DNA from 2 places in the Pseudomonas sp. HN2 genome. Region 2 is predicted to be linked to the other one. Evidence: predicted binding sites of a transcription regulator. Region 2 holds the regulator's gene; the other holds the start of a gene.
The links. Region 2 encodes sigma-54, which starts transcription at its own class of promoters, with help from an activator protein. Its sites were predicted from a motif close to ANTGGCATNNANNTTGCTNT; they were not measured.

Region 1 (6,598 bases), 710 kb from region 2:
GAGCCGCGATCTGATCAGCGTCGGCGCTTACGTCGCCGGCGGTGATCGCGAGACCGATCTGGCGATTTCCCTGCAACCGCAACTGGTCAGGTATCAGCGCCAGGGCCTCAACGACAAAATCACCATGGGTGAAAGCCAGGCCTACCTGGAAACCCTGTTCGCCCCAGCGGCGGGCGGGTAACCGGCCGTGGCCGTCAGCCGAGCAGCGCGCCTGGCGCCGGTGGTGGAAATGGCCGAGAAGGCCGAAAAAGCCGCCGTGCAACGACTGGGCTATTTCCAGGGTCAGGTCAAAGTTGCGGAAAGCAAACTGGCCGACCTCAATGCCTTTCGTCTGGATTACTCGCAGCAATGGATAGTGCGCGGCAGTACCGGCGTGACCGGGCAGTGGCTGCTGGGTTTTCAGGGCTTTCTGGCGCAACTCGACACCGCCGTCGATCAGCAACGGCAGAGCCTGGTCTGGCACCAGAACAAGCTCGACAAAGCGCGTGAGGAATGGCAACAGGCGTTCGCCCGGGTTGAAGGGCTACGCAAGCTGGTGCAACGTTATCGCGAAGAGGCGCAACGCCTTGAAGACAAGCGCGAGCAGAAGTTGCTGGATGAACTGTCGCAGCGGTTACCGCGGCAGAATCCGTTCTAAGATCATGCCGCGGAAACACTGGTTATTTTTCTTCTACAAAAAAGTTCAAATCGTGGGATTGGCCCGGGATCGGGGTGCCGTTCCTGGAAACAGTGAAGTAAGCCACTGCGTCATTTCCCTGCAACTGCCAATCCCGAGTTGGGTCGAGCTTTATGCCGACTTTCCCCTGCTCTACACCTGAGGGTGTCACGCTCGCCGATCTCGAGTATTCAGGGTTGCTACCGCCTCGGATATTAAAGGTCACGGCATCATTCAGTTCGAAAATGTAAAAAGCCATCAATGTCGCTTTGGCGTCCTCGAATTCTTTTTTTGTGACCCTGTTTGGGCTGGATGTTCCTTCCAGGGAGATTTCAAAGGTTTTACTGGTCATGGCAAATTTTCTCCATCCTGTGTGAGTGCTGGCGGCCTGCCAGTCACACGCAGTAGGCGTCGAGGCGAGTTGTAGCTTCCACTGTCAGATCTGACAGTCCCGACGGACGGTAAATGGTGACTTGTGAGTCGCCGATCGACATCCTCCTGCGGTAGTCCGGGTTGCTGCGCGCTTGATCAAGTGCTAAACCTTGTACAGGTTCGTCAATGACAAGGAAGCCAGTCAATGTCAGTCGTTACACAAGTATCACCGGATGGTCACAAGCTGACGATCTCGGTCAAAGGGCGCTTCGATTTCGGTCGCCATCAGGAATTTCGCGAGTCGTATGAGCGACTCGACAAGAAACCCGAATCCATCGTGGTCGATCTCAAAGAGGCCACTTACCTCGACAGCTCGGCGCTGGGCATGCTGCTTCTGCTGCGGGATCACGCCGGCGGCGATAACTCGGATGTGCGAGTCGTCAACAGCAACTCCGACGTACGCAAAATCCTCGCGATTTCCAACTTCGACAAACTCTTCGACATCAGTTGACGCCCATGCAGGCGCAAGAGCCGCTGACCATTCTCATCGCCGAAGACAGCGCCGCCGACCGGTTGCTGCTGTCGACCATCGTCCGTCGTCAGGGCCATCAGGTACTGACGGCCGCCAACGGTGCTGAAGCGGTCGATACGTTCCAAAAGCAGCAACCCGATCTGGTGCTGATGGATGCGCTGATGCCGGTGATGGACGGCTTTGAAGCGGCGCGGCAGATCAAGGCGCTGGCGGGCGAAGCGCTGGTGCCAATCATTTTTCTTACCTCGCTGACCGAGAGCGAAGCGCTGGCCCGTTGTCTTGAGGCCGGCGGCGACGATTTTCTGGCGAAGCCGTACAACCAGGTGATCCTGGCCGCCAAAATCAAGGCGATGGATCGCTTGCGCCGGCTGCAGGCGACGGTTCTGCAGCAGCGCGACTTGATCGCCAGACATCACGACTATTTGCTCAACGAACAGCGCGTGGCCAAAGCGGTGTTCGACAAGGTTGCGCATTCTGGCTGCCTGAGTGCGCCGAACATCCGTTACCTGCAATCGCCGTACGCACTGTTCAACGGCGATTTGTTGCTGGCGGCCTACACGCCGGCCGGTGACATGCACGTCATGCTCGGCGATTTCACCGGGCATGGCTTGCCGGCGGCAGTCGGCGCGATGCCTCTGGCCGAAGTGTTCTACGGCATGACCGCCAAGGGCTACGGTCTGGCCGAAACCCTGCGCGAGATGAACGCCAAGCTCAAGCGCATCCTACCGGTGGACATGTTCTGCTGCGCCACGTTGCTCTGTCTGAGTTTCCAGAGCCGCTCGGTGGAGGTGTGGAACGGCGGCATGCCCGACGGTTACTTGCACCGCATGGCGAGTGGCGAGCGCGTGCCGCTGCCAGCGCGGCATTTACCGTTGGGAATTCTCAGTGCGCAGGCCTTCGATGACCGTACGGATGTGTATCCGATGGCCGTTGATGATCGGGTGTTTCTGTTATCGGACGGGGTGATCGATACCTGCGATGCCAATGACCAGTTGTTCGGTGTCGAGCGTTTGCAGCAGGTCTTTGCCGCCAATAGCGAGCCGGATCGGCTGTTCGAGGACATCGAGCAGGCGTTGCGCGATTTTCGCGGACAGGCCCGTGATGACGTGAGCATGGTCGAGGTCAGCCTGCTCGAGTCGACGCAGGCCCACGGCGCGGCACCGGTGTATTCCGACAGCGGCCAGTCGTGCCCGCTGGACTGGTCGGCCAGTTTCGAGTTTCGCGGTGCCACGCTCAGGCGCTTCAATCCGCTGCCATTTCTCTTGCAGTTGTTGCTTGAGGTGCACGGCCTGCGCTCGCAAAGCGGAGCCATGTACAGCGTACTCGCCGAGTTGTATTCCAATGCGCTGGAGCATGGCGTGCTCGGGCTCGATTCCAGCCTCAAGCGCGATGCGGCCGGGTTTGCCCGCTACTACGAAATGCGTGCGGCACGCCTGGAGGCGCTGCAGGAGGGTTTCGTGCGGGTGCATCTGCAGGTGCAACCGCGAGGCAAGGGCGGGCGTCTGGTCATCCGGGTCGAGGACAGCGGCAAGGGTTTCGATGTGGCGCGGGTCATGCAGCGGCCTCTGGACAATGTCCGCCTGTCGGGACGCGGCATCAGCCTGGTTCGGCAACTGGGGCACAACGCCAGCTGGTCGGACCAAGGTCGTAGTGCCAGCGTGGAGTTTTTCTGGGAGATTGAGGCATAATCCGCCCATTCTTGATCAAGGAGTGAGCAAGTGACTGACCCAAGTGTAGATCGCGACGTTCTCGATACCTTGCGCGAGGTAATGGAGGGCGATTATCCAGAGCTTCTGGATACTTTTCTGAATGACTCTGAGGAGCGCTTGAGCAACTTGCGCGCAACCAAAGACGCCGATCAGCTAATGAGTTGTGCCCACAGTTTCAAAGGCAGCGCCTGCAACATGGGCGCGGTCCGACTCGCTGAGTTGTGCCAGGACCTGGAGTCGAATGCCAAGGACAAAAGCCCGGAAGCACTCGCTCAGCTGGTTGCCGACATCCATTCCGAGTTCGCCGACGTACGCCCCGTGTACGAAGACGAAAAGCACCACGCCCATACCCACTGAAGCCGCCTTCCGGCGTTTTTCGCAAGTGCCTGGCCAAACTGGCCCGGCACTTGCAGTCATCTTGCTCAACTGTACCTACGATCCCAGTGCAGCGGAGACCGTGTCATGCCTGCGACCCCCAACATTCTTCTTCAGACCGCCGCCCAGGCCAAGGCGCAAGCCGCCTCTGCCAAATCGTCGGCAATGGCCGCAGACGCCGGGGACAAGGCTTCGAGCTTCGCCAAAGTGTTCGCCAATCAAGCGCCGGCCAAGCCTGCCGCCAGCGCCGATAATTCAGTCAAACCGGCACGCGACAAGGTCGCTGACAACAGCGGCAAAAAGGATATCGGCAAAGATCAGTCTGCCGCGCCCGAGCCAGCAGTTGCCGATAGCGGCAAAGCGTTGCCTGCGGACAAAGCGGCGGCGAGTGACGACGCAGCTGCCACTGCCGATGACACCGCTGAAACCGCACAAACCCCTGTGGTCGATACCGCGCCTGTAGACCCGGCGCTGGATCCAGCCCTGGCTCAAGTCGTCCAGCCATTGGTCGCCGCGCCTGTCGTGCAAACCCCGGTAGTCGCAACGCCAGCTCAGCCGGAAGCTGAAACGCCTGCTTTGGCCGCCGTGCCGGGCATGGTCAAAGATCCGGCGGCTACCGACAGCGATTTCGACCCCTCGGCCGACCCGCTCGACTCGATGCCGGCCGTGCGCATGGCGATGGAGCAGGGCGGGCATATTTCTGCCGCCAGTCAGGCACAACCGAAAGCCTCTCCCGCCCAGGCTCAGGCCGACGGCGAATTGTCCGCTGCGCAGAACTTTGCCGCCGGCATGGCCAGCATGCTTGACGTCCAGGCCGACAAGGACAGCACCAGCCAAGGTGGCGAAAAAGCCTTCAGCGGGCTGATCGATGATGGTCTGAAAGATCTGAAATCAACCACCAGCGATACCCGCGTCGACGACTTCGCCAACCGTCTGGCGGCACTGACCCAGGCCGCTACGCCAAAAACCGCGAATGCGCTGCCGGTGAATCAGCCGATCGCCATGCACCAGAGCGGCTGGACTGAAGAAGTGGTCAACCGCGTCATGTATCTGTCCAGCGTCAACCTGAAGGCCGCCGATATTCAGTTGCAACCGGCTGAACTGGGGCGCCTGGATATCCGCGTGAACATGGTTCCCGATCAGCAGACCCAGGTGACCTTCATGAGCGCGCACCCGAGCGTGCGTGAAGCGCTCGACAGCCAGATGCATCGCCTGCGCGACATGTTCAACCAGCAGGGCATGGGCCAGGTCGACGTCAACGTTTCCGACCAGAACCGTGGCTGGCAGGGCCAGCAAGGTCAGGAACAGGCGCAGCAGGGCCACACCGGACGCACCAGCGCCGCCGGCGGGCGTCTGGATTCGGCGGATGAAGAATTGGCACCGGCCACTGTGGCTGAAGTGGCGGCGCAGACCACCAGCGTCATCGGTACCAGCGCGGTCGACTATTACGCCTGATAAAGCACAGCCCCCCCTGTAGGAGTGAGCCTGCTCGCGATTGCGGTGTGTCAGTTAGCGGACTCGTTGACTGACACACCGCAATCGCGAGCAGGCTCACTCCTACATTTGTTTTATGTCGCCCTCCCTTCAGCCTCCGACACTTCTGGCATAACACTTGCTCTTGCCTTGCCGTGCGACTGTGAAACCCCCGATTAGTGACGGATTATTGGCATGGCGAAGAGCGAAGCTGCAGCAGTAAAAGACCCCGCAACCAAAGGCAAACTTAAGCTGATCATCGTGATCGTGCTGGCGTTGCTGGTGGCCATTGGTGCATCCGTCGGGGCGACCTGGTTCTTCATGCACGGCGCCCAGAGCAAGCCTGCCGAGGCCGCTGAAGCAGCGCCGGTCGGCAAACAGGCAGCGATTTTCGAGCCGATGGCGCCAGCCTTCGTTGCCAACTACAACCAGAACGGCCGTCAGCGCTACATGCAGGTGAGCATCACCATGCTGGCGCGTAACCAGGCCGATCTGGACGCGCTCAAAGTGCACATGCCGGTTATCCGCAACAACCTGGTGATGCTCTTCTCCGGTCAGGATTTCGCCACACTGGCGACCCCGGTCGGCCAGGAGATGTTGCGCCAGAAGGCCACCGCCAGCGTCCAGGAAGTGGCGCAGAAAGAGCTGGGCAAAGTGGTTATCGAACAGTTGCTTTTCACTAATTTCGTACTGCAGTAGGAACACGACATGGCCGTGCAGGATCTGCTGTCCCAGGATGAAATCGATGCGCTGTTGCATGGCGTCGATGATGGTCTGGTACAGACCGATAATGCTGCCGAACCCGGCAGTGTCAAAAGCTACGACCTGACCAGCCAGGATCGCATCGTCCGTGGACGCATGCCGACGCTGGAAATGATCAACGAGCGTTTCGCCCGCTACACCCGCATCAGCATGTTCAACATGCTGCGCCGCTCGGCGGACGTTGCCGTCGGTGGCGTGCAGGTGATGAAGTTCGGCGAATACGTGCACTCGCTGTACGTGCCGACCAGCCTCAATCTGGTCAAGATCAAACCGCTGCGCGGCACTGCGCTGTTCATCCTCGACGCCAAACTGGTGTTCAAACTGGTGGACAACTTCTTCGGCGGCGACGGCCGTCACGCCAAAATCGAAGGGCGTGAATTCACCCCGACCGAACTGCGCGTGGTGCGCATGGTTCTCGAGCAGGCCTTCGTCGATCTGAAGGAAGCCTGGCAGGCGATCATGGAAGTCAATTTCGAGTACATCAACTCGGAAGTGAACCCGGCCATGGCCAACATCGTCGGCCCGAGCGAAGCGATTGTCGTCTCCACCTTCCACATCGAACTCGATGGCGGTGGCGGCGACCTGCACGTGACCATGCCGTACTCGATGATCGAGCCGGTGCGGGAAATGCTCGACGCCGGTTTCCAGTCCGACCTCGACGATCAGGACGAGCGCTGGGTCAATGCCCTGCGCCAGGATGTGCTCGATGTCGACGTGCCC
Region 2 (6,598 bases):
GCTCGTCGATCATGCCCGGCAAGGTCAACCCGGTGATCCCGGAAGCCACCGCCATGGTCGCCGCGCAAGTGATCGGCAACGACTCGGTGATCACCGTGGCCGGGCAATCGGGCAACTTCGAACTGAACGTGATGCTACCGATCATCGCGCACAACCTGCTGAGCAGCATCGAACTGCTGGCCAATTCCAGTCGCCTGCTCGGTGACAAGGCGATTTCCAGCTTCAAGGTCAACGAATCGCGGTTGCAAGAAGCGTTGTCGCGCAACCCGATTCTGGTCACCGCCCTCAACCCCATCATCGGCTACCAGAAAGCCGCCGACATCGCCAAGCAGGCCTACCGGGAAGGCCGCGCGGTGATCGACGTTGCCCTGGAACACACCGACCTGTCGCGCAGCCAGCTGGAAGAGTTGCTCAACCCCGAGAAGCTCACCGCCGGCGGCGTGTAAACCCCGCAACTGCTTTGGAGGCTCACCATGGAGCACTGGAAACGCACGATCGAACGGGCCAATCGCTGCTTCATGCTGGGCGAATTGATCGACGCCCGCGAGGCTTACCTGCAAGCCCTGGCCCTGGCGCAAGTGCTGTTCGAACGCTGGGCGGATGCCGACGAAGCAGTGGCGGCCTGCGTCGTCTCTCATCACAACCTCGCCGACCTGCATCTGCGCCTGAACCAACCGGAGGAGAGCGCCGAGTACCTGTGCGCCATCCATCAACGCCTGTTGCAGACCATGCAGGACGAACGCCTGCGCCCGGCCCTGCGTGAAGCGGCGCTGCGCCAGAGCAGCAAGACCTACGTCGAGCTGTTGAATTTCATCAGTGAGCATGGGGAATACCCGCGCACCCAGCGTCTGCTGCATCCCGACACCGGCAATGCCCGCCGCGCCTCAACTTCTCATCAGTACGGAGTCCATTGAAATGGCTTTTACCTTGCCCGCCTTGCCCTACGCCTACGATGCCCTCGAGCCGCACATCGATGCGCAGACCATGGAGATCCATTACACCAAGCATCACCAGACCTACATCAACAACCTCAACGCCGCCGTGGAAGGCACCGAGTTTTCCGAGTGGCCGGTGGAAAAGCTCGTCGCCAGCGTGCAGCAACTGCCGGAAAAACTTCGCGCGGCGGTGATCAACCAGGGCGGCGGTCACGCCAATCATTCGCTGTTCTGGGAAGTCATGGTGCCCAACGGTGGTGGTAAACCCGACGGCGAGCTGGCCCGGGCCATCGACGAGCAACTGGGCGGACTGGACAGTTTCAAGGAAGCGTTCACCAAAGCCGCGCTGACCCGCTTCGGCAGTGGCTGGGCCTGGCTCAGCGTGACCCCGGAGAAAAAGCTCATCGTGGAAAGCAGTGGCAACCAGGACAGTCCGTTGATGAACGGCAATACCCCGATTCTCGGGCTCGACGTCTGGGAGCACGCCTACTACCTGCGCTACCAGAACCGTCGCCCGGAATACATCAGCGCGTTCTACAACGTGATCAACTGGCCGGAAGTTGCTGCGCGCTATCAGGCCGCACTGGTTTGAGCCTTCAATAAAAACAATCCAGGGCTGACTATGGGCACTGAAACACTGGCGATTGGCAGCGGGCGGATGTTTCGTTACGCGGTGGGCTCGCTGTTGCTGTTGGCGGGGATGACTCTGCTGGTCGCCCACGGTTTGCACTGGCTGAATCTTGAACCCAGGTTGCTGCGCGCATTGCAGGGCGGCGCTATCTGCGCCTTGGGCACGGCGCTCGGCGCGGTGCCGGTGCTGATAATCCGGCGCATGCCGCAGGCACTCAGCGACACCTTGCTGGGATTTGGTGCCGGGGTGATGCTGGCGGCGACGGCGTTTTCGCTGATCGTGCCGGGCATTGCTGCGGCTGAGAGTCTTGGCCTGACGCCGTGGGCCGCCAGTGGTTTGATCTGCTTTGGCATCCTGCTCGGCGCGTTCGGCCTGTATCTGGTGGATCGCAGGGTTTCCGGTGCTACGCCGGAGATGCTCGTCGGCACGCTTGAGCGTCCCGTGATTCCACCGCGCATCTGGCTGTTCGTGTTCGCCATCATCGCGCACAACATTCCGGAAGGCATGGCGGTCGGCGTTTCTGCCGGTGGCGGTATGGCGGATGCCGACAGTCTGGCGATGGGCATCGCGTTGCAGGATGTGCCGGAAGGTCTGGTGATTGCACTGGTGCTGGCCGGGGCGGGAATGTCGCGGGTCAGGGCCTTTCTGATCGGCGCGGCGTCAGGGCTGGTCGAACCGGTGTTCGCGTTGTTATGCGCGTGGCTCGTCAGTCTGGCTCAAGTGCTGTTGCCACTGGGGCTGGCGCTGGCGGCCGGGGCGATGTTGCTGGTGGTGACTCACGAAGTGATTCCGGAGTCGCGCCGGCACGGACATGACAAGCTGGCCAGCCTTGGCTTGTTGATCGGGTTTTGTCTGATGATGGTGATGGATACGGCGTTGGGTTGAATGAAGGTGAGGAGGGAGCAAGCTCCCTCATTGGCGGATCATTCGCCTTCGTCGAAGTAGTTGTTGATCAGTTCGACCAAGGCGTCCATAGCTTCCTGAGCCTGTTCGCCTTCGGTGCTCAAATGGATTTTGGTGCCCTTGCCAGCCGCGAGCATCATCATCGCCATGATGCTTTTACCGTCCACTGCTGTCTCGGGCGTGCGGCCGACTCTTATCGTAGTCTCCGGAAACTTGCCGGCCACGCCGACAAATTTGGCCGATGCCCGGGCATGCAGGCCCAGCTTATTGATGATTTCGATTTCACGAGCAGGCATCGCGGTGTGAATCCTTTAGGTGAGGTCGCGGTGGCGAACCTGGACGTTCTTCAGGGTTTTCTGCAGGGCCTGACCCAGGCGTTCGGTCAGGTAGACGGAGCGGTGGTGCCCGCCGGTGCAGCCAATGGCAATGGTGACGTAGGCGCGGTTGCTGGCGGCGAAACGTGGCAGCCACTTGTTCAGATAGGCGTAGATGTCCTGATACATTTCTTCGACATCCGGCTGTTCCGCCAGGTACTCGGCCACTGGTGCATCGAGACCCGACTGCGCACGCAGCTCCGGTTTCCAGTACGGATTGGGCAGGCAGCGGACGTCGAAGACCAGATCGGCATCGACTGGCATGCCGCGCTTGAAACCAAACGATTCGACCAGGAACGCCGTACCCGGCTCGGGCTGATTCAACAGGCGTAACTTCAGGGTGTCGCGCAGTTGATACAGATTGAGGTGGGTGGTGTTGATTTTCAGGTCGGCCAGATCGGCGATCGGGCCGAGCAGGGCGCTTTCATCGTGGATGGCTTCGGCCAGGGAGCGATTGGCGTTGCTCAACGGGTGACGACGACGGGTCTCGGAAAAACGCTTGAGCAGGGTTTCTTCGTCGGCGTCCAGATAGAGCACATCGCACTTGATATGCTTGGCCCGCACGTCTTCGAGCAATTCGGGGAAACGAGACAGATGGCTCGGCAGGTTGCGCGCATCGATCGATACCGCGACCAGCGGCTGCGCCAGCTCGGTGTGGATCAACGCGCGCTCGGCCAGTTCCGGCAGCAAGCCGGCCGGGAGGTTGTCGATGCAGTAGTAACCGTTGTCTTCAAGGACATTCAGGGCGGTACTTTTACCCGAGCCCGAACGGCCACTGACGATGATCAAACGCATGATTAGTGCCCGTTCTGCTCGTCCAGTACAACCTGGTACAAGGCCTCGTTGCTCGGAGCGCTGCGCAGTTTTTCGCGCACTTCCTTGCGGTCGAGCATGCTGGCGATCTGGCGCAGCAATTCCAGGTGCGCATCGGTCGCGGCTTCCGGGACCAGCAGCACGAACAGCAGGTCCACCGGGGCGCCGTCGATGGCGTCGAAATCGATCGGGGCTTCGAGGTGCAGCAGCGCGCTGACCGGCGCCGTGCAGCCCTTGAGGCGGCAGTGGGGAATGGCGATGCCGTTGCCGAAACCGGTGGAGCCGAGTTTCTCACGGGCGATCAGCGCCTCGAAGACATCCTGCATCGCCAGATCCGGCACTTCGCGGTGGATCAGGTTGGCAATCTGTTCGAGGGCTTTTTTCTTGCTGCCGCCCGGCGCGTTCACCTGGGAACGGCCGGGGGTCAGGATGGTTTCAAGTCGGATCATGGGATAGGGGGGTTAACGACCGGTTGCGCCCTGGAGGAGGCTCTGGGTCTTTTCCTTATGCTTTTTGAGTTGGCGATCCAGCTTGTCGGTGAGTGAGTCGATCGCAGCATACATGTCGGTATCTTCTGCGTTGGCGACCACTTCGCTGCCGGGGATATGCAAGGTGGCTTCGATCTTCTGCTTCAGCTTTTCGACGCACATCGTGACCTGCACGTTGGTGATCTTGTCGAAATGTCGCTCCAGTCGTTGGAGTTTTTCCTCGATGTAGGAACGCAGAGGTTGGGTCACTTCCAGTTGGTGTCCACTGATGTTGACTTGCATACAGCTTCTCCTTCGTTGCCAGTGCATAAAGCGGCAGGCCGAAAAGCCTGCCACTGGAACGCTGTAACGTGGCTTACATCAACCGCTTGCGTTCGCTCGAAGGCGCGATTCCGAGGGATTCGCGGTACTTGGCGACGGTGCGGCGAGCCACCTGAATGCCTTGTGCCTCCAGTAAACCAGCGATCTTGCTGTCACTCAACGGCTTTTTCTGATTTTCCGCCGCGACCAGTTTCTTGATGATCGCGCGAATCGCCGTGGACGAGCATTCGCCGCCTTCGGAGGTGCTGACGTGGCTGGAGAAAAAGTATTTCAGTTCATAAATACCGCGCGGGGTATGCATGAATTTTTGGGTGGTCACCCGTGAGATCGTCGACTCGTGCATGCCGACCGCTTCGGCGATGTCATGCAGCACCAGCGGCTTCATCGCTTCGTCGCCATATTCGAGGAAACCGCGCTGATGTTCGACGATCTGCGTGGCCACTTTCATCAGGGTTTCGTTGCGGCTCTGCAGGCTCTTGATGAACCAGCGGGCTTCCTGCAACTGATTGCGCATGAAAGTGTTGTCGGCGCTGGTGTCGGCACGCTTCACAAAACCGGCGTACTGGGCGTTGACGCGCAGGCGTGGCACCGATTCCTGGTTCAGTTCCACCAGCCAGCGCTCGTTGTCCTTGCGCACGATCACATCGGGAATGACGTATTCGGCTTCGGTCGATTCGATCTGCGAGCCCGGACGCGGATTGAGGCTCTGCACCAGTTCGATGACCTGGCGCAGTTCGTCTTCCTTGAGCTTCATGCGCCGCATCAACTGGCTGTAATCGCGGCTGCCGAGCAGGTCGATGTAATCGGCGACCAGACGTTTGGCCTCGGTGAGCCACGGCGTCTTCGCGGGCAGCTGGCGCAATTGCAGCAGCAGGCATTCGCTGAGGTTGCGTGCGCCGATCCCGGCGGGCTCGAATTGCTGGATGCGATGCAGGACGGCTTCGATTTCGTCGAGCTCGATGTCCAGTTCCGGGTCGAACGCTTCGAGAATTTCTTCGAGCGTTTCGTCCAGGTAACCCTGATTGTTGATGCAATCGATCAGGGTCACGGCGATCAGGCGATCGGTGTCGGACATCGGCGCCAGGTTCAGTTGCCAGAGCAGATGGCTCTGCAGGCTCTCGCCGGCGGAAGTGCGGGTGGTGAAATCCCACTCGTCGTCATCGCTGCTGGGCAGGCTGCTGGCGCTGGTCTGATAAACATCTTCCCAGGCGGTGTCTACCGGCAGTTCGTTGGGGATGCGCTCGTTCCATTCGCCATCTTCAAGGTTGTCCACCGTCGGCGCGGCTTCCTGATACGAGGGTTCCTGGATTTCGGCGGGCTTCTGTTCGGCGTTGTCGGCCAAGGGGTCGGCGTTATCGAAGTCGTCGCCTTCTTCCTGGCGTTCGAGCATCGGATTGGATTCCAGAGCCTCCTGGATTTCCTGTTGCAGGTCCAGGGTCGACAATTGGAGCAGGCGGATGGCCTGTTGCAGCTGCGGTGTCATCGTCAGCTGCTGGCCCATTCTCAAGACTAGCGATGGTTTCATGGCAGGGGCTTAACACCTTATTCGCCGGCGCTTTGCGCCATCCACTACAGGGCGCCGAAGCGCCAAACTTAAGCAAATTATATGCCTGAAACTGAAGTGTTTGCCTAGAGCGCTGTAACAATTAAAGCGGATAAATGCGCCTTGAATCGATACAGCGCTGGCGCGCTTACAGGCGGAACTCGTGACCCAGATACACTTCCTTGACCAGATCGTTGGCCAGGATGGTCTCGGCATCGCCTTCAGCGATCAGTTGACCGTCGTTGACGATGTAAGCGGTTTCGCAGATATCCAGCGTCTCACGGACGTTGTGGTCGGTGATCAGCACCCCGATGCCCTTGGCCTTGAGGTGGTGGATGATCTGCTTGATGTCGCCGACCGAGATCGGGTCGACACCGGCGAACGGTTCGTCGAGCAGGATGAATTTCGGCGCAGTGGCCAGAGCGCGAGCGATTTCCACCCGGCGACGCTCGCCACCGGACAGGCTCATGCCGAGGTTGTCGCGGATGTGGCTGATGTGGAATTCCTGCAACAGGCTTTCCAGCTCCTTGCGACGACCGGCCTTGTCGAGTTCAGGACGGGTCTCGAGGATCGCCATGATGTTGTCGGCG

Region 1: a site for sigma-54 is predicted at 3,674-3,693, ahead of LIS66_RS07505 (flagellar hook-length control protein FliK). Genes of this name have one in related genera too.

The regions. Positions count from the first base shown of each region.
Region 1 is NZ_CP085885.1:1,705,031-1,711,628, forward strand. Features, by position in the region: gene fliI (flagellar protein export ATPase FliI) at 1-181, shown strand, start outside; gene fliJ (flagellar export protein FliJ) at 188-637, shown strand; gene LIS66_RS07485 (hypothetical protein) at 660-1,007, opposite strand; gene LIS66_RS07490 (STAS domain-containing protein) at 1,233-1,538, shown strand; gene LIS66_RS07495 (ATP-binding SpoIIE family protein phosphatase) at 1,544-3,247, shown strand; gene LIS66_RS07500 (Hpt domain-containing protein) at 3,278-3,625, shown strand; gene LIS66_RS07505 (flagellar hook-length control protein FliK) at 3,731-5,098, shown strand; gene fliL (flagellar basal body-associated protein FliL) at 5,312-5,815, shown strand; gene fliM (flagellar motor switch protein FliM) at 5,825-6,598, shown strand, end outside.
Region 2 is NZ_CP085885.1:996,972-1,003,569, forward strand. Features, by position in the region: gene LIS66_RS04215 (class II fumarate hydratase) at 1-446, shown strand, start outside; gene LIS66_RS04220 (hypothetical protein) at 474-914, shown strand; gene LIS66_RS04225 (superoxide dismutase) at 916-1,527, shown strand; gene LIS66_RS04230 (ZIP family metal transporter) at 1,558-2,451, shown strand; gene LIS66_RS04235 (HPr family phosphocarrier protein) at 2,490-2,765, opposite strand; gene rapZ (RNase adapter RapZ) at 2,781-3,638, opposite strand; gene ptsN (PTS IIA-like nitrogen regulatory protein PtsN) at 3,641-4,105, opposite strand; gene hpf (ribosome hibernation-promoting factor, HPF/YfiA family) at 4,118-4,426, opposite strand; gene LIS66_RS04255 (RNA polymerase factor sigma-54) at 4,500-5,990, opposite strand; gene lptB (LPS export ABC transporter ATP-binding protein) at 6,157-6,598, opposite strand, start outside.